DNA from 2 places in the Phyllobacterium sp. CCNWLW183 genome. Region 1 is predicted to be linked to the other one. Evidence: predicted binding sites of a transcription regulator. Region 1 holds the regulator's gene; the other holds the start of a gene.
The links. The regulator LexA, encoded in region 1, represses DNA repair genes until DNA is damaged. The targets are predictions, from matches to a motif close to TGTTCNNNNTGTGTTCNG.
Positions count from the first base shown of each region.

Region 2: parE (DNA topoisomerase IV subunit B) is a predicted target of LexA. The motif match lies at 9,067-9,084, and genes of this name have one in related genera.

Region 1 covers NZ_JBBCBN010000001.1:219,741-232,149, reverse strand. Annotated here, with positions in the region: gene gltX (glutamate--tRNA ligase) at 1-1,227, opposite strand, end outside; gene V9K95_RS01165 (ComEC/Rec2 family competence protein) at 1,339-3,780, shown strand; gene lexA (transcriptional repressor LexA) at 3,888-4,604, opposite strand; gene V9K95_RS01155 (substrate-binding domain-containing protein) at 4,757-5,779, opposite strand; gene V9K95_RS01150 (ABC transporter substrate-binding protein) at 6,064-7,326, shown strand; gene V9K95_RS01145 (carbohydrate ABC transporter permease) at 7,439-8,386, shown strand; gene V9K95_RS01140 (carbohydrate ABC transporter permease) at 8,386-9,213, shown strand; gene V9K95_RS01135 (ABC transporter ATP-binding protein) at 9,241-10,248, shown strand; gene V9K95_RS01130 (ThuA domain-containing protein) at 10,287-11,069, shown strand; gene V9K95_RS01125 (Gfo/Idh/MocA family protein) at 11,155-12,213, shown strand; gene V9K95_RS01120 (molybdopterin molybdotransferase MoeA) at 12,205-12,409, opposite strand, start outside.
Region 2 covers NZ_JBBCBN010000001.1:336,358-348,766, forward strand. Annotated here, with positions in the region: gene V9K95_RS01640 (acyltransferase family protein) at 234-1,355, opposite strand; gene V9K95_RS01645 (NAD-dependent epimerase/dehydratase family protein) at 1,358-2,209, opposite strand; gene V9K95_RS01650 (rhamnan synthesis F family protein) at 2,324-4,213, opposite strand; tRNA gene V9K95_RS01655 (tRNA-Leu) at 4,443-4,527, opposite strand; gene lipB (lipoyl(octanoyl) transferase LipB) at 4,756-5,475, shown strand; gene V9K95_RS01665 (acetyl/propionyl/methylcrotonyl-CoA carboxylase subunit alpha) at 5,472-7,484, opposite strand; gene V9K95_RS01670 (DMT family transporter) at 7,547-8,473, opposite strand; gene V9K95_RS01675 (helix-turn-helix domain-containing protein) at 8,655-9,029, shown strand; gene parE (DNA topoisomerase IV subunit B) at 9,154-11,259, shown strand; gene V9K95_RS01685 (phytoene/squalene synthase family protein) at 11,446-12,282, opposite strand; gene V9K95_RS01690 (Mth938-like domain-containing protein) at 12,310-12,409, opposite strand, start outside.

The DNA of each region.
Region 1 (12,409 bases):
AACTGCAGCCAAATCGGGCAATACGCCTCGAAGGACGGTCAAACCTTCCTCATTGAGCAGGGTGGAGGCTTTTTCGTCAAGCGGGAGCGGTCGTTCAGCAAACAGATATTTGGCACTGTCGGCAAGTTCCACAAGTGTCTTGGCGCGCTCTTTCAAGCCGGGCATGGCGGCGAGAAGCTGTGCCCTGGTTGTATCATTCAAGCGGGAAATTATGTCAGCCCCACCTTCGATCTCCGGCAAAACGTCGATCATGGCCTTTACCAGATCGGCATCGCTGGAAATTCGCATATAGTGACCGTTAATCGCCTCGAGTTTCTGAAAATCAAAGCGTGATGCGCCGCGATTAATGTCGGATATTTCGAACCATTCGATCATTTGCGCATCGGACATGATCTCGTCATCGCCGTGGCTCCAGCCTAACCGTACGAGATAGTTCCGCAGAGCTGCTGGCAAATATCCCATGGCACGATAGGCTTCAACGCCGAGCGCACCGTGGCGCTTGGAGAGTTTTGCACCGTCTGCGCCATGGATGAGCGGGATATGGCCCATGACAGGCACGGCCCAGTCCATTGCGTTATAAATAACAGTTTGCCGTGCCGCATTGGTCAAATGATCATCGCCACGGATAATGTGCGTGACGCCCATATCGTGATCGTCGACGACGACCGCATGCATATAGGTCGGGTTGCCATCCGAGCGAAGGATAATGAAATCATCAAGGTCTTTATTGGGAAAGCGCACATCGCCTTGCACCTGATCGCGCACCAAGGTTTCACCCTCTTGGGGTGCTTTGATACGAATGACAGGCTTCACGCCAGCAGGGGCTTCCTTCGGATCGCGGTCGCGCCAACGGCCATCATAGCGGGGCGGGCGGCCTTCGGCACGGGCCTTTTCACGCATTTCCTCCAGTTCGGCCTGTGATGCATAGCAATAATAGGCTTTGCCTTTGGTAACCAGTTCTTCAGCTACGTCGCGATGGCGCGGAGCACGATCAAATTGGGAGACAACCTCGCCATCCCAATCAAGACCAAGCCATTTCAATCCATCAAGTATGGCGGTTACAGCTGCTTCGGACGAACGCTCGCGATCGGTATCCTCAATGCGCAATAACATTTTCCCGCCAGTATGCTTGGCATAAAGCCAGTTAAACAGGGCTGTACGGGCGCCGCCAATGTGCAGAAAGCCGGTGGGCGAGGGAGCGAAACGGGTAACGACAGAAGATGACATAGGGTCTCCAGGGCAGTTCGGGCTATTAGTCGAACGTCCAATCGAATTGATTTGGCGTTGATGTACCATAGCGGTGCTGTCGTGCAAGGGCATTGGCAGAAATGGGGATCAATGGCCGAACCGTCAACCGACGAGAAAACGAGCGAAAGGCTTTTCTGGTTTCAATCGGAAAGTCTTGGACAGCCGCTTGTCAAAACGTCTGGCACCGGAACGATCGATCATTATGGCGTTGGCTCGAATGACCGCGTCGCCGTATTCAAACGGTCAGTCGAAGGTAAGCTGCAAGCCATTGCCCATGGAATTCCGGCGGCAATCAACGACGAGATTGCGCGAGGCGCGAAATTCTTGTTTTTGCCGGTGTTCGCTGGAACTGGAGCTATCCTTTATTTCGGCGCAAGCGGAGAGCCAAGACTAAGTCCGATGATCCTGGGAATCACGCTGCTTGTCGTATTTTATCTGCTGGCACACAACAGACCTTCGATAAGGATGGTCTGTCTCGGCTTCATGGCAATCACGGCGGGCATGGTTTGCGCAAAGCTGGAAACCAACAGAGCAGCGACGCCTATGCTTGGGTCTGAAGTGACGACCCGGGTGACGGGGCGTATTTCAGCATTGGCAAAGGATGCAAACGGAGGATGGCGGGTGATCCTTGACGTCATAGGCACCGAACGTCCTTCATTGCGTTATGGACCGGAGCGTATTGCGGTTTCTGCACGTCATTTGCCGCGAGATTTGAGCATTGGCGATGGACTCAAAGCACTGGTCCATCTGCGTCCGCAATCGGGCCCGGTTCGGCCAGCCAATTATGATTTTGCCTTTAACAATTATTATCGCGGCATTGGAGCCAACGGCTTTTTGCTGGGCCTGCCTCAAAAAGCCGATGTCGCGCCAAAGGCCGGAATAGCAGCAGCGGCATTCCTGACAATTAGCAATATTCGCCAGCAACTCACCCATCGCATATTGAAAAGCATTAAAGGGGAGCCGGGCGATATTGCGACATCGCTGGTGACAGGGCAGCGCGACGGCATAAGCGAGGAGACCAACAATGCCATGCGCCGCAGCGGCTTGTCACATATTTTGTCCATATCCGGCTTCCATATGGCATTGGTGGCTGCAATCAGCATAGGTTCGCTGCGCGCTGTATTCGCATTCTTTCCAAGTGCATCGGCCCGCTATCCCGTCAAGAAACTCGCGGCTGTCATCGCCCTGTTTGGCTCGGCATTCTATCTTCTGCTTTCAGGCGCCGACGTTGCCGCACAACGCAGCTTTGTGATGCTGGCAGTCATGTTGCTTGCAATGACCGTTGATCGCGCGGCGATATCGATGCGTAATCTCGCAATTGCCGCCTCAATTACAATTGCGGTTTCACCACATGAAATTCTCGGACCAAGTTTCCAGATGTCCTATTCAGCAACTGCTGCCCTTATAGCTTTCTATGGCTGGTGGTCACGCTACCATTTGAGACGAGGCCTACGGAAACAGACAAGTGCCAAGGCCGGCATATGGCTGTTTCCATCAAAAGCAACGGCCTATATTGGCGGCATTGCCATGACCTCGCTGGTTGCTGGCGGAGCCAGCTCGATCTTTGCTGCCTATCATTTCAATAATACCGCTCCTTTTGGCCTTGTCGGAAATGCCTTGGCGCTACCAATTGTCTCAATTCTCGTGATGCCCTTCGCAGTGCTTGGCCTGCTCGCCATGCCTTTTGACCTCGATTGGCTTCCGTTTAAAATCATGGGATGGGGCATCGAGATTGTTATCGCCATAGCAAAAGCCGTGGCGTCGCATTCACCAAGTGGAAATCTTGGGCTGATGTCCGAAACTTCGCTTATTCTTATGGCGATAGGGCTTTTGCTTCTTCTATTTCTTTCAACGTGGTTGCGCCTGCTTGCCTTGCCATTGGTAGCATTGGCAATTGGTTTGACGGGACGGGCATCCTATCCTGCGATTATGGTCTCAGAAGACGGAAAACTGGTCGCGTTAAGAACGGACGACGACCATCTGGCGATCAATAAACAAGCAGGCAGCGCCTTCAGCCTCGATAATTGGCAGTTGGGGTATAGGGCCGGGCAGATTATTAAGCCGGCAATGAAAGGCGATGTTGCAAGCGGCGTTCAGTTCGAATGTAACAATAAGCTTTGCACTGCCCGGGAGCCGGGAGGATTAATCGTTGCCTATACCGATGATGCAACAAGAACAGCAGATGCATGCCTAGAAGGGGATATCATCATTTTGGCTTTTGCCGCGAGGGCTGCAAATTGTCCAAATGCTGGAAAATTGTTGCTTTCATCGCAAATGCTGGCGCTCAAAGGCGCTGCGGAGATCAGGTTTGATGCTCCACAATCTGACTCTGTCGAAGCCGATTCCACACCAGTTGGCACCGATTTGGCAAAACAAGAGCTTTCTCAACGCCTGAATTCGGTTGATATAAAATATGCGATTGGCACGCCCAACCGCCCTTGGAATAATTACCGCATCTATTCCCGCGCCGCGCGCAATCTTGAAGAGCGGCAACTATCCAAGAAACCACCGGATACAGGCAAGAAAATGTAGTTCGGCGTTTATGGTAGTCCTAAACATTTTTCGCTAGCTGCCATTCTGTGGCTGTTCGAATGGAGCCTACGAACAAAAGCACACCGTCCAGCGAAGCGTAAACGCCATCAATATCTGCGTATCAGACCGACCAGCTTGCCCTGTACCTGAACGCGGTCCGGTCCAAAGATGCGGGTTTCATAGGCGGGGTTTGCTGCTTCGAGAGCAATGGATGCACCTTTTCGGCGAAAACGCTTCAACGTTGCTTCTTCATCATCCACGAGTGCCACAACGATTTCACCGGGGCTCGCGGTATCTCCGCGCTTGATAACAACAGTGTCGCCGTCAAAAATACCCGCTTCGATCATGGAGTCACCTTTGACCTCAAGCGCATAATGCTCACCGCTGCCGATCATATCGGGCGGGAGATTGAGCATGTGAGTCTGGTTTTGAATTGCAGCGATCGGCACACCGGCAGCGATACGTCCCATAACAGGAATGCTGATCATGTTGGCAGCAACAATATCGGCAGTGCTTGCTTGCGGGCGAGGCGGCGCAACATTTCGTCCCAAACTGCCTTCAATAACGCTCGGAGAAAATTTGCGTTGCGCGTTCAGACCCGGCGCAATCGAGTCGGGCAGGCGAAGCACTTCCAGCGCCCGTGCCCTATTTGCTAGCCGACGAATAAATCCTCGCTCCTCCAGTGCGGTAATCAGGCGATGAATGCCGGATTTGGATGCGAGATCAAGTGCGTCCTTCATTTCATCAAAAGAAGGGGGAATGCCCGTTTCCTTCAACCGTTCATGTATGAAGAGCAGAAGTTCATGTTGTTTGCGCGTCAGCATAGGGGCGATCCTTAAGTGTGGAATCGGAAAAACAAAACCAGAACAAACACTATATGTTCCAGTTGTGTTCCACAAGGATTAATATCTGGTATAAACCAGCCCTATATGCCCAATTACTCTGAAAATCAGATGGAATGACGCAAAATATGGGCCTATCCGCCTATCGGAGGACCGCTCGACTGGCGTACTGTGAGTTCCACGGGCCATAATTCATGAATATTGTCCACGGGTTCGCCATCAAGGACGCGCACGAGCATTTCAGCGATTCTCGTGGCGGCGGAGCGCATTGATGATCGTGTGGTGGTCATGGATGGAACCATGTTGCTGGCATTGAGATATGGAAAGACATCGTCATGGGTGATGAGCGATACTTGTTTGCCCAACTGATAACCCTTGTTGCGAACTGCACGTGACACGCCCAAAGCGGTCATCATTGATCCTGCAATGATTGCTGTCGGTTGCGGAGTGCATGAAAGCAGCCGTTGCGTTTCACGAAAGCCGATTTCATCAGAGAAGTAGTCGTGTACGATGAAGCGCGGGTCGATTTCGACGCCGCGTTCGCTTAGCGCTTGGCGATATCCGAGCTCGCGATGCTCAGAGAACGTAAACCCTCTTAACCCGTCAATCATGGCTATATGCCGATGTCCAAGGTCGAGGAGGTGGCTTGCGGCCTGATAGAATGCGCCCTGATTGTCGATATCCAGCCAGGCATGGGGCCTGTCTATGTTCGTACGGCCATGCAGAACAAAAGGAAAGTTTGCATCGATCAGCATGGATACGCGCTCATCGACCAAAACAGGCCCGGAGACGATGATCGCATCAACCCGTTTGCTCGAAATCAGGCGCTTATAAACCGAAATCTCGTCATTATCGACAATGGGACTGAGCAGAAAATCAATCTCGTCCCGGGAAAGGCGCTCCGCCAAACCGGCAAGAAATTCCGCGGTATGAGGCCCAAATCGCTGGCTGGAATCTGCGGGGATAACCAGACCGATAGCACCGACACGGCCCATGGCAAGCCGCCGGGCATTTGCATTCGCACTATAGCCAAATTTCAATGCCGCTTTATTGACGCGCTCGCGCGTAGCCTCATTCACTTCCGGATAACCGTTCAGCGCGCGGCTAACGGTCGTCTGGGAGAGGTTGAGCTTTTCAGCGAGTTCTTTCAGCTTCATGCCGGACGGTCCAAAACTGTATTCCTATCTGCGTCGTTAGATGTCTTTGCCTTCGTAATATAATCATACTTCAAAGCGCTTTAAATGATCTGCACAATTTTATTTGCCTGATTAATGGCGTTCATAAACTATTTATTGACATTCGTTTTGCGTTTTGACACCTTTTATCCAAAGCGCTTTGGATAGGTTAATTTCACTATCTGATGTGCTTGAGGAGGATCGTCAATTGGGGATTGAGTGCCGTCCGGCATGGGTTGATCCATCAAATATTTCTGGGAGGATTTATGAAAAAGAGTTCAGTTTTGGCGGGCATCCTGCTTACAGCGCTGTTGTCTTCAGGTGCCTATGCAGCCAATCTTTCTATTGTTTACAGCTCGACCGGCAATGAAAATGCCGAATTGCGCAAGCAGCTTGACCGCTTTGAAAAAGAAACAGGCAACAAGGTTTCCATTGTGGCGATGCCATCAAGCAGTTCTGACAATTTCGGTCAGTATCGCCTTTGGCTTGCAGCCGGAAACTCGGATATCGATGTCTATAAGACCGATGTGGTTTGGGCGCCTCAGCTATCAGAGCAATTTCTCGATCTGACCGAAGCGGCAAAAGGCGTGGTCGACCAGCATTTCCCGTCGATCATTGAAAGCCAGACAGTGGACGGCAAATTGGTTGCCCTGCCATTATACACAGATGCGCCAGCACTTTATTATCGCAAGGATCTGCTCGAAAAGTACAAGAAGCCGGTTCCCAAGACATGGGATGAGATGGCTGCGACCGCCAAGGAAGTGCAGGATGGCGAGCGCCAAGCCGGAAACAAGGGAATGTTCGGATTTGTGTTTCAGGGAAATGCCTATGAGGGTTTAACCTGTAATGCATTGGAATGGATAAAATCATCCGGCGGCGGCCAGATTGTTGAGGCTGACGGTACGATCTCGGTCAATAATCCGGAGGCGGTTGCTGCGATTGATCGTGCCAAAGGCTGGATAGACACCATATCGCCAAAGGGTGCGCTGGCCTATAAGGAAGAAGAGTCCCGCGGGGTCTGGCAGACAGGCAATTCCGTCTTCATGAGGAATTGGCCTTACGCTTATTCATTGAGCCAAGGCGCTGACAGCGCCGTCAAAGGTAAGTTCGATGTTGCGCCGCTGCCCGTGGGAAAAGAGGGCGAGAAATCTGCCGCAACGCTGGGCGGTTGGAATGTGGCTGTTTCAAAATATTCCAAATCACCGGATGAGGCCATAAAGCTTGCTTTGTTCCTGGCAGATGAAAAGCAGCAAAAGGAAATGGCAATCAATATTTCTCATTTGCCGACCATCAAATCGCTCTACGATGACAAGGATATCGCTGCGGCGCAGCCTTTGATCCCATTGTGGAAGCCGGTTTTTGAAACGGCTGTTCCACGACCGTCTGCTCCGACAAAGGTCAAGTATAACGAAGTCTCCTCAATGTTCTGGAGTGCTGTTCACGACACATTGTCCGGAAATGGCACGGCCGCTGAAAACATTGAAGTACTTGAAGCCAAGATCGCCGAGCTTCAGGGAGGTAGCTGGTAGTTTTCTGCCAGCATAAGGGCACGGTGCGAGCGGTTGGAAGCCTCCTGACAATCCGCTCGCACCGACTGCCTGAGTTCACATCCCGATGTTTTTCCTGGGCAGGAATTCAAACATGACCTCAACAGCATTGCGATCAGATCTGTTACGCCAGCGATCCCGCTCGGCTCAGCTTTTCCTCATACCGATGATCATTGCTTTGGCAATCGTGGCTGGCTGGCCATTGATCCGAACCATCTATTTTTCCTTCACCGATGCTTCGCTCACAAATATGGGGGAAGCTAAATGGGTGGGATTCAAGAACTATCTTTCATGGGTCCAGCTGAAAAGTGGGCGCACGCTTTATTCCGGCCTGCTCGTCGATCCAGCATGGTGGAATGCAGTCTGGAACACAGTACGCTTTGCTGTCATTTCGGTGGCGCTTGAAGCCTTTTTCGGAATGATTATCGCCCTCGTGCTGAACGCCGAATTCAAGGGCAGGGGCATTGTCCGCGCAGCAATTCTTATCCCTTGGGCGATACCGACTATCGTCTCTGCCCGCATGTGGGGCTGGATGCTGAACGATCAGTTCGGCATTCTCAATGACCTTTTCATGCGCCTTGGCTTTATCGACAATCCAATTGCATGGACCGCAAGTTCCGATACGGCAATGATCGCCGTGTTGATCGTGGATGTATGGAAGACCACACCTTTTATGGCGCTTCTGATCCTTGCAGGTCTGCAAATGGTTCCGAACGATGTTTACGAGGCTGCAAAGATTGACGGCGTCCATCCTGTAAAGCAGTTCTTCCGTATAACGCTTCCTCTCGTCAAACCGGCGCTGATGGTCGCAATCATCTTCCGGCTGCTTGATGCCATGCGTATTTTTGACCTGATTTATGTCCTGACGCCAAACAGTGCTCAGACGAAAACCATGTCGGTGCTGGCCCGCGAAAATCTCATTGAATTCGACAAGTTTGCCTATGGCTCGGCGCAATCGACGCTGCTTTTCGTCGTTATTGCTCTCATGACCATTGTCGCAATCTGGGTCGGCCGAGTTCGGCTGGATGGAGGAGATCGCTGATGCCCGTAGCTATCAAGAATACAGCATTTTATGCGCTTGTGGTGCTCATTGTCCTGTTTGCGGTGTTCCCATTTTACTACGCGATCATCACGAGCTTCAAAACGGGCAGTGCGCTTTTCACGATTGAATATTGGCCGACGTCATTTTCCCTGGCCAATTATGTCAGTGTTATCGAAGCGGGCAGCTTTCCCCGCAATCTTCTGAATTCGCTTATTGTCTCCGGCCTCGTTGTAGCCTTGTCGCTGCTTATGGCGGTTACGGCAGCCTTCGCTCTGGCGCGTGTGCGGTTTCGCGGCCGCTCACTCCTCTTGCTGACAATTCTTTCGGTTTCCATGTTTCCGCAGATTGCAGTGCTGGCGGGGCTGTTCGAGGTTATCCGTTTCCTCGGGCTTTATAATACATTGTGGGGCCTGATCTTCTCGTACACGATCTTCACATTGCCTTTTACCGTGTGGGTGCTCACTACATTCATGCGCGATCTGCCAATTGAAATCGAGGAGGCGGCTATTGTTGATGGTGCCACGCCTTGGGTGATCATCACCAAAGTATTCCTGCCGCTCATGTGGCCAGCGCTGGTAACAACAGGCCTTCTGGCATTCATCGCTGCATGGAATGAGTTTCTGTTTGCCTTGACGTTTACATCGTCCACGGAAACGCGAACGGTTCCCGTCATCATTGCACTTCTATCCGGCGCCAGCGCTCACGAGGTACCGTGGGGTCTGATCATGGCTGCGTCCGTCATCGTGACGGTACCGCTGGTGGTTCTAGTGCTTATTTTCCAACGCAAGATCATTTCCGGTCTCACCGCCGGCGGCGTCAAAGGCTAGAGCCTTGCGCTCAGGGGAGTTTCAAAAATGACAGTTATTCGTTTGAACAATGTACGCAAATCCTTCGGTACCTTTGATGTGATCAAGGGCGTGGATCTCGAAATCAATCCTTGCGAGTTCATGGTTTTCGTGGGGCCGTCCGGCTGCGGAAAATCGACGCTCCTTCGCTTGATCGCAGGGCTTGAAGACATCACCTCCGGCACGCTGGCTTTCGACGAGAAGGTTGTAAACAGCCTCACTCCATCGCAGCGCGGCATCGCCATGGTGTTCCAATCCTATGCGCTTTATCCGCATATGACTGTTTACGACAACATGGCTTTCGGGCTGAAGCTGGCAAAGGGTGGCGCGGACGAAATCAAGCGCCGGGTGAACGAGGCGGCGGAAATGCTGCAAATCACCGATTACCTCGACAGATTGCCCAAACAACTCTCAGGAGGGCAAAGGCAGCGCGTCGCCATTGGCCGGGCGATCGTGCGAGATCCGAAAGTATTTCTCTTCGATGAGCCGCTTTCGAACCTCGATGCCGCATTGCGGGTGCAAACGCGTCTTGAAATCGCCAAGCTCCACGCGAAAATGCATGAGACGACGATGATCTACGTCACGCATGATCAGGTGGAAGCCATGACGTTGGCTGATCGCATCTGTGTATTGCGTGATGGCAATGTGGAGCAGGTCGGTACGCCGATGGAGCTATATGAGAAACCGCAATCGACTTTCGTTGCTGGATTTATAGGATCTCCAAAGATGAACTTCCTGACGGAAAAATTCGCCGATGCCTATAAGGCACACACGCTTGGGATACGTCCGGAGCATCTTGAAGTTCGGGAAAAGGCTGGCACTTGGGCTGGAAAGCTCATCCATTCTGAAAATCTCGGTTCTGAAAGTTATCTTTATATCGATATCGGCGCAAAGGAACCGCTTGTCGTTCGTCAGGACGGGAAGCCAAGCCGGCAGCCGGGGGATCTTCTCCATGTTTCGCCCATCAACGACAATGTTCACCGCTTCGACCAATCGGGCTACCCGGCCCGGGCATGAAGCAAAAGCAGCACACAGCATAAAGTAAGGAAATCATCATGCCGATTCGTACGCTCGTCTGGGGTGAAAACGTTCACGAGCATATCAACAAGACCGTTGCCGACATATATCCGGAAGGTATGCACAATCAGATAGCCAAATTGATTGGCAAGGATGCCAATATCAGTGTGAAGACCACGACGTTGCAGGAACCCGAACATGGCTTGACCGACAAGGCACTTGAAGAGACGGACGTTCTGGTCTGGTGGGGCCATCGCGCTCACGGCGATGTTGCCGATGAAATCGTCGAGCGTGTTGCAAAGCGTGTTTGGGAGGGAATGGGCCTTATTGTTCTTCACTCCGGGCACTTTTCCAAGATTTTCAAGCGTCTGATGGGATCACCTTGCGCCCTGAACTGGCGTGAGGCAGGGGAACGCGAGCGTCTTTGGGTGGTCAATCCAGGACATCCGATTGCCAAGGGGTTGCCAGCCTATTTCGAGCTCGAGAATGAGGAAATGTATGGCGAACCGTTTTCAGTTCCAGAACCTCTGGAAACAGTTTTCGTGTCATGGTTTCAGGGTGGCGAAGTTTTCCGCTCGGGACTGACCTATCGCAAGGGCGCGGGTAACGTTTTCTACTTCCGTCCTGGTCATGAAACCTATCCTACCTATCATGATGAGACAGTGGGCCTGGTCTTAAGAAATGCCGTCAATTGGGCATATAATTCCAATCGGTTCCCGCACATTACGGATGCTCCGAATGTGCCTGTAGAGAAGGCTCTGGAGCCTATCAAGGCTCGGGGTGGAAGTTTGCACGAGGCTGGCGAAGAAGGCTTCCGCTAGACCTCCAAGTACGATTAGAGATGATGAATATCGATCGCGGCGCTTGCACTCGGGGAGTGCAGCGCGCGTTTAAAGGACCGCAAGCATGCGTTTATTGATCCTAGGAACCGGCAGCATGGCCAATGCCCATGCAAAGAATTTCTCTGAAATTGAGGGGGTGACACTTGCGGGTGCTGTCGACGTGAACATCAATAGTGTCGAAGCGTTCCGCGAAAAATACAATATTGAGCGGGCCTTCACATCGCTCGATGACGCGCTTGCATGGGGTGATTTTGATTCGGTTGCCAATATCACGCCCGACAACATTCACTATGCAACCACTATGCAATGCCTAAGGGCTGGCAAGCATGTTTTCTGTGAAAAGCCTCTGGCCGTGAACCATCAGGACGCGATGGAGATGGCTCAGACGGCGGAAGCGGCACATCTGGTCGGTATGGTCAACTTGACCTATCGCAATGTCGCGCAGTTGCAGGCTGCTCGTAAACTCGTGACCAGCGGTCAGATCGGGCAGGTCAAGCATGTCGAAGCTTCATATCTGCAAAGCTGGCTTGTTGCGAAAATGTGGGGCGAATGGCGCACTGAAAGTCGTTGGCTTTGGCGGCTGTCGAAAAAGCACGGCTCAAATGGAACTCTGGGTGATGTTGGTGTCCATATTCTGGACTTTGTGGTTTATGCCACTGACACAGAAATTGACGAAATATTTTGCCGGTTGAAAGCCTTCGACAAGGCTGACGGCAACAGGATCGGCGAATATGATCTTGATGCGAATGACAGCTTTACCATGACAGTCAGCTTCACAAACGGAGCGCTGGGCGTTGTGCATTCAAGCCGTTGGGCAACGGGCCATGTCAATGAATTGAGGCTGCGGGTCTATGGCGACAAGGGATCGCTGGAAATCCAGCATCGGCATGATGGCTCAAAATTGATGGTTTGCCTTGGCGACGATGTCGAAGCTGCAACGTGGAAAGAACTTGATGTCGAGCCGGTCTCAACAAATTATCAGCGTTTCGTTGAAGCGGTTGGACAAGGCAGAACATTAGAGCCGTCATTCCGCCACGCCGCAAAATTGCAAAAAGCAATAGACCTTGCCACGATCACGGAGATGGATCGCAAGGAACACCAGCTGGAAACAAATTCAGCGTAGCAACATCACCTTGCACATGGTTCCGGCCCTGAGGGCGGGGGCATGTGGTTCGCGGATGATAAGGCATTCGGCATCGCTCAAAAACTTCAGCATTGACGAATCCTGCAAGGGAAAAGGCGTGGCTGTGAGCGTGCCGTCGGCATTTCGTGCAAGCGTGGCGCGCACATAGTCCTGACGTTGATCATTCGTGTCCATG
Region 2 (12,409 bases), 120 kb from region 1:
GATCGAGCGTAAGCCGAGATATCGCGTTAGGGCAATTGCGCTTCCACCTTATTCAATAGAGTGCGGCACTCAATAGAGCGCGGACTGCCGAGAGCGCAGCGGGAATGCCGCGATATAGTGTCGTGGATTAGCAATGGGCTAGCCGAATTGCACTTCGCTAGCTTGGTCTTGGCCAAACCTGCTTGGTGGATGCAATGCGCCACGATTTGCAATTTTGGCCGTGCGACGATCGGCTATTCCACCGCTGGAGATGGTACGCCAAGCATTTTGGATCGGCCCGCCAATCGGGTTGCCCATTGCTTGCCTTTTATATTTATTGGATTCTCGAATAGATAGAAGCTCAAGGCTGCCACCGGTAGTACGCAAATTAATGTAATACCAACTGCAACGAGGTACCCACCAATGCGGCTAAATTCGGAATTCTGAATCTCTTTGTAAATCGGAAACAACAGAACAATAATCGGACTGTGAACCAAGTAAACAGAAAAACTTATCTTCCCAATCCACTCAGTTACATCGTTTACGAGAAAACGAATTGGGCACAAGCCTAGTCCAACGACGAGACAGCCGAACATGATGCCATACCAATGATATGCATCAATGAATGATACGGAATTAGATGTTACAGCGAAAAATTGGACAGGCACAGAAGCTAATAAGATCGCTCCAATCTCCTGTTTGCGCGAATGCTCTTTCAGCAAAGGTGTTACATAGAAGGCTACAAGACCGCACATGAAGATCGGCAATCGATAGAATACGGAATAATTCAAATAGCTCTTCACATCGCTTACTAATATCGGCAATAACGTCACAAATATTTTGGCGACAGCAAGAGATACCAGTAGCGCAACAATTGACCGCGGGAGACTTTTGGTCACTCCATACAACATTGGGAAGATAAGGTAGAACACCATTTCAACGCCAATAGTCCATCCAGCCAAAACAACCGATGTTTGGAAACCATGACCTGGGAAAAAATTGAAAACAAATAAAAGATTCGCGGCAACCGTTTTAACATTATATAAAAAACCAGCGGGATTAAAAAATGCGGTCACCAGGATCATTACATAGAATAACGGCGCTATACGAAAGAAACGTCTCAGCGCGAATCCCAGCCATGGCCTTTCTTCAGCAACGTGGCCCGGCATACTTAGACATAACGAAAACGCGCTAACAACAAAGAAGAGCTCAACACCCATCGTTCCGTTGGCAATGTAGATGTCAAACCAACTGGGCAAAGCCATTATGGGTTGGGGCATTTTCGCGACATGTACCAGAAGCACCCAAAGAGCTGCCAGTCCACGCAATGCGTTGAGATAAGCAAATCTAGTAGGCGTAGCTTGTGAGAACTGCAAGGCTAGGCCGCAACCTTTAAAGTTTCCAGCGATTTGCGTGATAAGATAATCTTCTTATTGTCTCCCCAAATGGCTCGTGAATCATACGGCCTCAGTGGAAAGGCACCCCAAACTGGCTTAATTTTAAGTCCATGGGTTTCAATGAAATTAAGAACCATGGTTTTTAGCGAAACCGGATCGCCAGAACAACAATTGATGATGCCCGTCACATCTTTTTGGCTTGCTGCATCAGCGATCATTTCTCCAAGCTCCGCAACATGAACGAAGTCATACAAGAGCTCTCCTGAATTCAACGGGAATTCTGCTTTTCCCTCTTCTTCCGCTTTGAGAAGCTTTGTAAAGATTGAATTGTTTCGTGCATCATCGCCCCATATGTAGAAGCATCGCGCCCATTGATCAACGGCCTGATACTGCTGACATAACAAAGATTGCACTTGCCTCAAATGATTTTTGGCGACTCCATAGGGATGTAACGGACGTGTCGGCGTGTTTTCATCGACGGGCCCAGTATGGAAGCCTATCTCATGGGACGTGCCGACTGAAAGTATCTGCTTGAGCCCGCCTTTCAACATATTCTCAATAAACGATGTGTGTGCCGTCAAATTCTCTAAATGCTTCGGGCTTTGATGAATAAACCCGTCTTCCCAAGCAAGGTGAATTACTACGTCTGGCCTACCGGTTTCATCAAATATATCCGAGGTCGACTGCAAAATATCACCTGAATATATTGTAGCGCCCTCGAGACCGTCTGTTCTGCTCCGAATTGCGGCGACAACTTCTTCTCCGCGGCGAACCAAAGCTTTGGTGACATAGCGTCCAACATAGCCATTGGCGCCGGTAACAAGAAATTTCATGATTTAGCAAACCTTCATGGATCTTGAGATGCCTATTCCATTCAGAAACAATAATGTCAATTATCTAGTTTTAATTTACTATGACATCTGCGGAATCAAAATGTTGGTTCTCTGTTACCGAATGTGAAGCACTTTGGCCGTGGATCGACCTAGCCGGTACAGCGGGCGCAACACGTAAAAGAGTCTTGGGAATCGATACAACAACGAGCGCTTGAATGCCAAGAGAAACTCTTTGCCTGTTGTCTTCAGACCCCACCTGACAGTCGGATGCCCTGCCGCCTTCCAAGATTTCATAAATCCTTCTACGCCTAGAAAATGAACCCGTGGTGCATGAGCCAACAGTGTCTGCAGTTTGTACTCAAGCAGTCCATAACTGAATGCCGCTTGATCCGGATTCATCACTTGCATTGTTATGAATCTGCTATCCGCTGCAACATAACTCATCGATCGTTCAAGTCCGTGAGCAAGCCCTCCATCAACATGATCTGGCTCGGCATTGAAATCGCCCCATTTCCATTTGTGTTCGAAGAGTTTTTTCAATGCGTCCGGTCGAAACCAGAACATGGTACCATAAGGGGCCACAGGTGTGTCGTCGTCCAACGGAACATGAATGTCCAAGTCTAACATTATTTGCTCGACCGTCGGCTTATTGGCAAACCATCCATTCCCCAAAGTGCTATAGCCGATGTGAATTGCTGGTGGATAGGCCATTCCAATATTTGAGTTTTGTTCAAACATTCGAGTTAGTTCCGACACATATCCTTTTGAATACAAAAGATTCTCGAGTAGATGCCGCTTAAATATCAAACTCTGTGTCTGTCCGACCTGTGGGGACTTCTTGGTATGTAATCTGCAAACGAGGTCATAGCGATCCTCAAGGAAAATATCTCGACAAGTGATGAACAGGGCTGACATGTCGCGCCCACGGTTCTCTTCCACTATACGCACGTCAAATCGGGCTATTGCCATTTCTTTTCCGAGCGCTTTTTCAATTAGAATTTTCTTGTCTTCACTGTCAGTCGTGCAGATGAAATCAAATTTTCCCGAAATATTATTTGCAAACGCAAGAAGTTCCGGCAGTAGATCGACGTAATAAACGTGCGCGCAAACCGCAATTCTCAATTTTGACGGCTTCTTTATTGCAGAGTCTTTTGGCAGAATTTTCAGAAGCCCAGCATTGGCGCTTAGTTCCCGAGGTTTAGTGGTTCGGGAAATATTCTCCCAGATCAGATCGGTATCGTAATCACTCTCTGCTTCGATAATTCTCAATGCCCGTGGCAAATCGATAGCTTGGTTGTCGTGAAACAAAGGCGTATGAAAGAAAATACGGCGCTTCAGAATTGGACTACGGTTCTCAATTGTTTCCGCAATGTCGATAAAGACCGGATAAGGAGAACCATAATCCTCAAGCTTTACATATGCGTCGAAGCTGTAGCCCAAATCCGCAAAATGCTTGGTAAATCTCGATTCATGCTTCAGCACTGAGTCATTATATGAGTTTATTGGCTCCATTTCGTCCCAATAGTGCTTGAATGCTTTGGAGGACAGAAGGGGATGCCGCACGGCAATAAAATGTGAGTTTATGTGAGCGGGAAGAATCCCGGTGTTCGTAAAAGGGTTGGGATCAAGCTTCCCATGGATCGATATGCCCCAAAAGTCGACAAGCAGCGTTCCCATTTTGTCGAACATTTCACTGAACGGAAAAATTGGGCCATAAAACGTGTGATTGTAAAGGATCAATTCGTCGAATTGTTTAAGCCTATCGTAGCCAATATGCTCGATACCCTCCTTGTATGCCCAGACGTCAAAATTTTCGTTCTTTCGAATAATAACATCATCGACGATATCAACCAAGGATAACTCAGATTCCTTTGACAGAGGACCATTGGAGACAAAAACTTGATAATCTACATGCTCCTTCATCGAACGAAGAAGGTGCAACATATATTTGTCTACAACCCCGTCTTCGTCGTAAAAAAAGGCAACTGCTGCACGCTTGGTCATTATCGTTGGAGCTCCATGGTTTAGAGTCGCGCATAAGGCATTTGAAAATACAAAGCTAGCCGGATTTTTGTTGATGACACTTTTGGCACCATCTGATCGACTTCAAAACGCTATCGCTTTTTTGGTTCGCCGATAGGGCACATTCCCGAACACGACAAGCACAAAAAGCAATACGGCGCCCGATGAGCGCCGTATTCTGCTTTATAATCAAATACTTGGAAAAGTATTATGGTGCGGTCGAGAAGACTCGAACTTCCACGTCTTGCGACACAGCGACCTCAACGCTGCGCGTCTACCAATTCCGCCACGACCGCACTGTGGTAGAAGCCGAACATGTCGGCTTGGCGCTAGTAGCAAATAGGTTTCGGGGAAACAAGCCCTATCACGCTTTATCTCAGATAGTTTTTCATAAACTTGTCAAAAAGCCGCTCTTGTCGCATCCCACTGGAAATAATCCGCGAAAAAGTCCATATGCGCGGGACCCATCCTTGATCTCCGCGCGCGGAGCATGACAGGCAGTCTTAATTGGAATTATCCGCTCTATGAAGTCCAGCCGCGATGAACTCGCTCCCGCCTTTTTACCCCTCGAGGGATCATCACCGGTGGCATGGGCAGTTGCCGACGGCCTCACTGATTATGATTTCGCCCTCGCCTTCATGGAAGAACGCGTCGCAGCCATCAGAGATGGAACAGCGTCCGAACTGGTCTGGTTCGTCGAGCATCCACCGCTTTACACGGCCGGCACGAGCGCCAAGGAGGTAGACCTGCTGGCAACCGACCGCTTCCCGGTCTATGCAACCGGTCGCGGCGGCGAATATACTTATCACGGACCTGGCCAGCGCGTAGTTTATGTCATGCTGGACCTGAAAAAGCGGCGCGAAGATATCCGTGCATTCGTGACAGCGCTCGAACAATGGATCATTTTCACGCTCGCTTCATTCAATGTGAAGGGCGAACGGCGTGAAGATCGCGTCGGCGTTTGGGTGAGCAGACCGGAACGCCCAGCGCTGGCAGATGGCTCGCCTGCGGAAGACAAAATCGCCGCCATTGGCATTCGTTTGCGTAAATGGGTCAGTTTTCACGGCATCTCCATCAACGTCGAGCCGGAGCTGTCACATTTTGACGGAATTGTTCCGTGTGGCGTGCGCGGCCATGGCGTCACCAGCCTTGTTGATCTGGGGTTGCCGGTCGAAATGCATGATCTCGACCGCGCGCTGCTAGAATCTTTTGAAAGCGTCTTTGGCCCTATCGAGCCGGCTTAGTCAAACTCCATAATGACAGCGTCCACGGCAAGGCTGTCACCCTGCTTTGCATTGATGACGGAGACGGTCAGATCGCGCTCGGCGCGCAACACATTCTCCATCTTCATGGCTTCAACGATAGCAAGTGTTTCGCCCGCCTTGACCTCCTGCCCAGCACTCACATTTACCGAGACGAGCAATCCCGGCATAGGACAAAGCAACAATTTTGACGTGTCCGGCGGAATCTTGACCGGCATCAGCTTTTCCAGCGCCGCAACATGCTTTTGCATGGGATGGGCGATGATCGACATCCCCTTCCAGTCAATTCGCATACCGTTGGAAACGGGGCGTAACTGGGCTTTGACAGGGCGCTCGTTGACATAGCCATCCCAAACGGCCTCGCCCGGACGCCAATCGCTACGAACGGTGACAAAGTCCCCACCCCGCAAGGAGAGCTCAAGCTTGACGGGAGGTTTGGCTGCGCTGCTGCGAATAATCACCGGCACGTAATCGTCACCGATCCGCACCTCCCATTCCGCGTGAATCCTGCCGGAATGCGGGCGCAGCCGGTCACCCAGACGGTCCAGGCGCTCTTTGCGTACAAGCTCGGCAGAAAGTCCAATTGCCGCCAGAACATCAAGGTCATCTGCGGTTGGGGATATCGGCTGGAACCCGTCCGGAAATTCCTCGGCGATAAAAGCCGTTGAAAGCCTGCCTTCCCTCCAGCGGGGGTGCTGCATCAGCGCCGCGAGAAATGGAATATTATGCTCAATTCCGTCGACGACAAAATTGTCGAGCGCATCGGCCATCGCATCGACAGCTTCCAGTCGTGTCGGTGCCCAGGTGCAAAGCTTTGCCACCATAGGATCATAGAACATCGAAATTTCGGACCCTTCCGTCACGCCCGTATCATTCCGGATGACAGCTTTGCCCACAGGACCCTCCAGCGGCGGACGATACCGCGTCAGCCGCCCGATTGATGGCAGAAAATTACGATATGGATCTTCTGCATAAAGACGGCTTTCAACGGCCCATCCATTGAGCTTCACCTCGTTTTGTTTGATTGCAAGCCTTTCCCCAGCGGCAATGCGGATCATCTGTTCAACCAGATCGATGCCGGTAATCAGCTCGGTTACAGGATGCTCCACCTGCAAGCGTGTATTCATCTCAAGGAAATAAAAGTTGCGGTCCTTGTCTACGATAAATTCGACGGTGCCGGCGCTCTGATAATCAACGGCTTTGGACAGTGCCACAGCCTGTTCGCCCATTGCTTTGCGAGTTGCCTCATCCAAAAATGGTGATGGTGCCTCTTCGACGACCTTCTGGTTGCGCCGTTGTACGGAACATTCCCGTTCGCCAAGATAAATGCAATTGCCAAAGCTATCTGCAAGAACCTGAATTTCGATGTGGCGCGGATCGACAATGAACTTTTCGATGAAGATGCGATCATCTCCGAAGGAATTACGCGCTTCCGAGGTCGCGCGTTCAAATCCGTCGCGCACTTCAGCCTTGTTCCAGGCTATGCGCATGCCCTTACCGCCGCCGCCAGCGGAAGCCTTGATCATGACGGGATAGCCGATTTCTCCGGCGATCCGTTCAGCATGTGCAACGTCAATAATCACATCGGGTGAACCGGGCACAGTGCTGACCTTTGCCTCATTGGCAAATTTTTTCGATTCGATTTTGTCGCCCATCGCGATGATCGCGCGGGGCTTCGGACCAATGAATATAATGCCCTGCTTTTCCAGCTCTTCGCAAAAAGAGGCGCGTTCGGAAAGAAAGCCATAACCGGGATGGACAGCCTCTGCCCCGGTTTCCTTGCAAGCAGCGATAATCTTTTCAGGGACGAGATAGCTTTCGGATGCCGCAGCTGGTCCGATATGCACGGCCTCATCCGCCATCTCAACATGCACAGCATCACGATCAGCGTCAGAATAGACCGCTACTGTTGCAATTCCCATTTTCCGTGCAGACTTGATAACGCGGCACGCAATCTCACCACGATTGGCAATCAGAATTTTTTTAAACACTTAGACCTCCCAACAGATCTTTGTTTCTATTGTGAAACACAACTTTGCTCAACAGCTGTCAATTAATTGTACGCCGGTTCCGTGGTCTCTCGCTTCTTGCCCTCGCGCCAGATCAGATAGGCGCCTGATGCAACGATGATGATGATCCCGACCCATTTAGACGGCGTTGGAAAATCACCGAAAACCAATAAGCCGATGAGAACTGCCATGACAATTTCGAGATATTGGAATGATGCCAGCAGGGAAGCCGGTGCAAGTCGTGAGGCATGTGTGATCAGGAGATGTCCGATTGTGGCTATCAATCCCATCATGAACAGCAAAAACCACGACATGGCATTTCCTGGCATGGCGAATGTCATGTCTTGAATACCCAGAAATGCAGCAGGTATGAGGGCAATCAAAACGGTAATCGTTCCGCCAATCCCGGCATAAAGCTGCATCACAAGCGGCGTATCGACAGTGCCATAGCGGCGATTGAGGATAAGGTAGATTGCAAAGACCGCTGCTGTTCCAAGCGGCAGCAACGATACCCACCCAAACAGCTCCCAGCTTGGCTGTATGACGATCAATGTTCCAATGAAGCCGATTGCCACTGCAACCCGGCGTCGCCAACCAACTTGCTCCTTTAGAATAAGCGCCGACAAGACGGTCAACATCAGTGGCTCAACGAAAAACACCGCCATTGCGTCTGCGAGCGGCATATATTTGACGGCTGCATAAAAGCACAGGCTGCCAATACCCATAAGGAAGCCGCGAAACAGATTTCCCCACAGTTTCACAGGTATCAGGGATTTGAAGCCCGTCATGGGCACAATGATCATCATGGTCAAAATGGTTTGGACAACAAACCTGAAAAGCGTAGCTGTTGCAGGCGGCAGGCCGTCAAAGACCGAAAGCCATTTGGCTATAGCGTCCATCATAGGCAGGAAGAACATGGCGGCAGCCATCGCAGAAACGCCCCGCACCTGTTGTGAGGTCGTATTTTCCATCGCCAATACCTTTCTGAAGAAAGTCCGCTGGTAGGAATTTTGGCATATCTGCTCCACCAGAAAAAGCAATCTCGGCGCCTAAACAATCTCGCGCAATAGCTGCAAAATTTGACTTTTGGGGCCGTAAATGGTGCAACGAGCCCTCCCAAGACTGAAAAAATAAGAAAAACTGGAGAATTCCATGAATTTTCGCTCGAATATCATGACCGAAACGCCTGACATGGACACCATGGGTGGACGGCTGCTACGGGCTCGCGATGCCAAATCCATGAGTGTTTCGCAAGTTGCCGAGCGCATTGGCGTCAAGACCCAGACAATCCTTGCATGGGAGTCGGACCGGTCAGAGCCGCGGGCCAATAGGCTTGTCATGCTTGCCGGGTTTCTCGGTGTTACGCCAACATGGTTGATGCACGGTATTGGTCAGGCCCCTGTGGATACCGCTGAAGATGCGGCGACCATCAATGCCGAAATAAGCATACTCAAGAACCATCATGAAAAACTCGGCAATCGGATTTCCAATCTGGAAGATCGTATAGCAGCGCTCAAAGCTGCGTAAAATATGGGGATTCACCGTTATGTTCAGCGGCGAACCTTGGAACATATGGCGAACGCCCATCGCGTTTAAACCGGAACCATGCAAAGATTAAAAGTGATTCGAAACCATAAAATACTGGCCTGCCATGGATGATACTAACGACCTATTTTCAGCAATCGTGAAGACTGCACGCGAGCGGCAGGAAGCAATAGCACCGGCCCAAAAAACCGAAGCACCTTCACAGGTTGCTGCGGCTTTGCCTGTTACGCCGACCAAGCCAGTTCCGGCTCGCGCTCCTGCGCGTGCCGTTCCGGAAACGAGCGGTAATTATAACGCGTCGGACATTGAGGTTCTCGAAGGTCTAGAGCCGGTTCGGCGTCGCCCCGGCATGTATATCGGTGGCACGGATGAGCGGGCGCTGCATCACCTTTTTGCTGAAGTCATCGACAATTCCATGGATGAGGCCGTTGCCGGTCATGCCAATTTTATTGACATTGATCTGGATGAAAACGGCTATCTGTCAGTAACGGATAATGGTCGTGGTATCCCGGTCGATGCTCACCCGAAGTTCAAGGATAAGTCCGCCCTCGAAGTCATCATGACGACATTGCATGCGGGCGGTAAGTTTGATTCCAAAGTCTATGAAACATCCGGCGGTCTGCATGGTGTCGGCGTATCAGTGGTCAACGCGCTTTCCGACCATCTTGAGGTAGAAGTTGCGCGAAATCGACGCCTTTATCGCCAACGTTTCTCACGCGGCATAGCGCTTGGCCCGCTTGAAGAAGTGGGTGAAGTGCAAAACCGTCGTGGCACGCGCATAACTTTCCATCCGGATGCAGAAATCTTCGGGCAGGAAGCAAAGTTCGATCCCGCGCGCCTGTACAAGATGGCCCGTTCCAAGGCTTATTTGTTCGGCGGCGTTGAGATTCGTTGGAGTTGCGCTCCCTCGCTGCTCGATCCCAAGGATCCGACACCGGACAAAGCAGTTTTCCATTTTCCCGGAGGTCTGAAAGAATATCTGGCCGCTTCGCTGGGCAAGGATTTTCAAGTTACCCGCGAAATGTTTGCGGGTAAGACGGAAAAATCCGGCGGGCATGGATCAATGGAATGGGCGGTTGCCTGGTATGGCGGCGATGGGTTCGTCAACTCCTATTGCAACACCATTCCCACAGGCGAAGGTGGAACGCATGAAGCGGGACTCCGCATCGCCCTCACCCGTGGGTTGAAAGCCTATGCGGAACTGACGAACAACAAGCGGGCATCGATCATCACCACTGACGACGTGATGATTTCATCTGCTGCCATGCTTTCCGTCTTTATTCGCGAACCTGAATTTGTCGGCCAAACCAAGGATAAGCTTGCAACGGTGGAAGCACAGCGCCTTGTCGAAAACGCCATTCGCGACCCGTTCGACCATTGGCTTGCTGCATCGCCGCAAGAAGCATCGAAACTGCTCGATTGGGTGGTGGACCGCGCGGAAGAGCGGGTAAAACGCCGTCAGGAAAAAGAGGTCAACCGTAAATCAGCGGTGAAAAAACTGCGTCTGCCGGGCAAACTGGCTGATTGCAGTCAAACCGGAGCGCTCGGTGCAGAACTCTTTATCGTTGAGGGTGATTCCGCTGGCGGTTCCGCAAAGCAGGCGCGGGATCGTGCGACGCAGGCTGTTCTGCCGTTGCGCGGCAAGATTTTGAATGTTGTCAGCGCCGGCCGGGAAAAAATGACGGCCAACCAGCAGATTAGCGATCTTATACAAGCGCTTGGCTGCGGTACCCGGTCAAAATATCGCGATGAAGATCTGCGCTATGATCGCATCATCATCATGACCGATGCTGACGTTGACGGCGCTCATATCGCATCGCTCTTGATCACATTCTTTTATCAGGAAATGCCCGACCTTATCCGCAATGGCCATTTGTTCCTTGGCGTCCCGCCACTTTACCGCATCGCTCAAGGCGGAACAGTGGCCTATGCGCGCAACGACGCGCATAAGGACGAGTTGATGAAGACGCTTTTCACGGGTCGTGGAAAGATCGAAATCGGCCGGTTCAAGGGACTGGGCGAGATGCGCGCCGATCAGCTCAAAGAAACCACGATGGATCGCAAGAAGCGCACGCTGCTTCGCGTTCAGATTGATGAAGAGTGGGCCAATGAAACGCGCCTTGCAGTCGACGATCTGATGGGAACGCGTCCTGACGCGCGCTTCCGGTTCATTCAGGATCGCGCTGCCTTTGTTGAAGAGCTGGATATTTAGAGCAAGGTGGCATGAGCTTCATGCGTGGTTCGCCCTTCGACAAGCTCAGGAATGCTTACCATGAGGAAGGTGGTTTGGCTGCATAGATAGCTGTGAGTTAGCAGAACTACTCCCTGCAAACTTCAACCTTCCTCATGGTGAGCTTGTCGAATCACGCAGAATAGTCTTGCAGCCAAGTCGAATAATCTAACCTATCGATGCTCTAAACGCCGTCCATTGGCGGCGCAGAGGTGAGATTTCTGCGATCTCGGTCGACGCATTGAAACCCTTCGCTTTCAACCGCTTCAAGTAGACCGGCGTCAGCCAAACGGGCAGGTAAGCGGGGCGCAAAGATTTCGGCAACCCTTCAGAACCTGCCTGAAATTTGGAAAAATGATCCTCAGCCAGCGCGATCATGGCCGCGACAGCACGCTCGGTCGCTTGCCGGTCAGTGCCATCCAGCAGGACCTGCGAGGTACACCCCACAGCGCTAAGTACATCAGCAGGTATATAAACTTGGCCGCGACGGCGGTGTAGCGGCAAACTCCGCAAAAGTCCTGTGATGGCTTGGGCAACACCGGCATGTCCTGCAAGATCGGCATGCTTTGCCGCCTGCTCCGTGTCAAGGATCAGCGATGCAAGCTGGATCATAGCTGAAGCCGTTTCTCCGCAATAACCTTCCAGATCATTTCGGCTCGGCATGGGATCATCGTAAAAGTCAAAAATCCGCGCTTCGCAATAATTGTCGAAAGCCGCATGGGGCAGATTGTATGTTTGAATAGTATCCACAAGGGCGGCGGCAACCGGGTTACCTGCTGCTGCACCATGCTCTGTGCCATTGATCAGATCGCGCCACCATTGCAGCCGCACTTCGCCCGGCAAAGGATCGTGAATCAAATCGCGAATCCGCGCGATTTCGACATTAAACGCGTAAAGAGCCGCTAAAGCGCCCCGCTTGACTTCCGGTGCATATAAGACAGACAGATAGCGATCAGGATCGGCGTCCCGCAGCAACTGGATGCAGTGAGTTTCATTGACATTCATGGGGTGAGATATAGCCGGACCGGAGAATTAATCCACCGCAAACAACGCCGCAGCCACGGCGCGGTTTTCAGCCAAGAGCACGTTATAGGTACGCACCGCCGCGCCGGTGCTCATCGGATCGGATGAA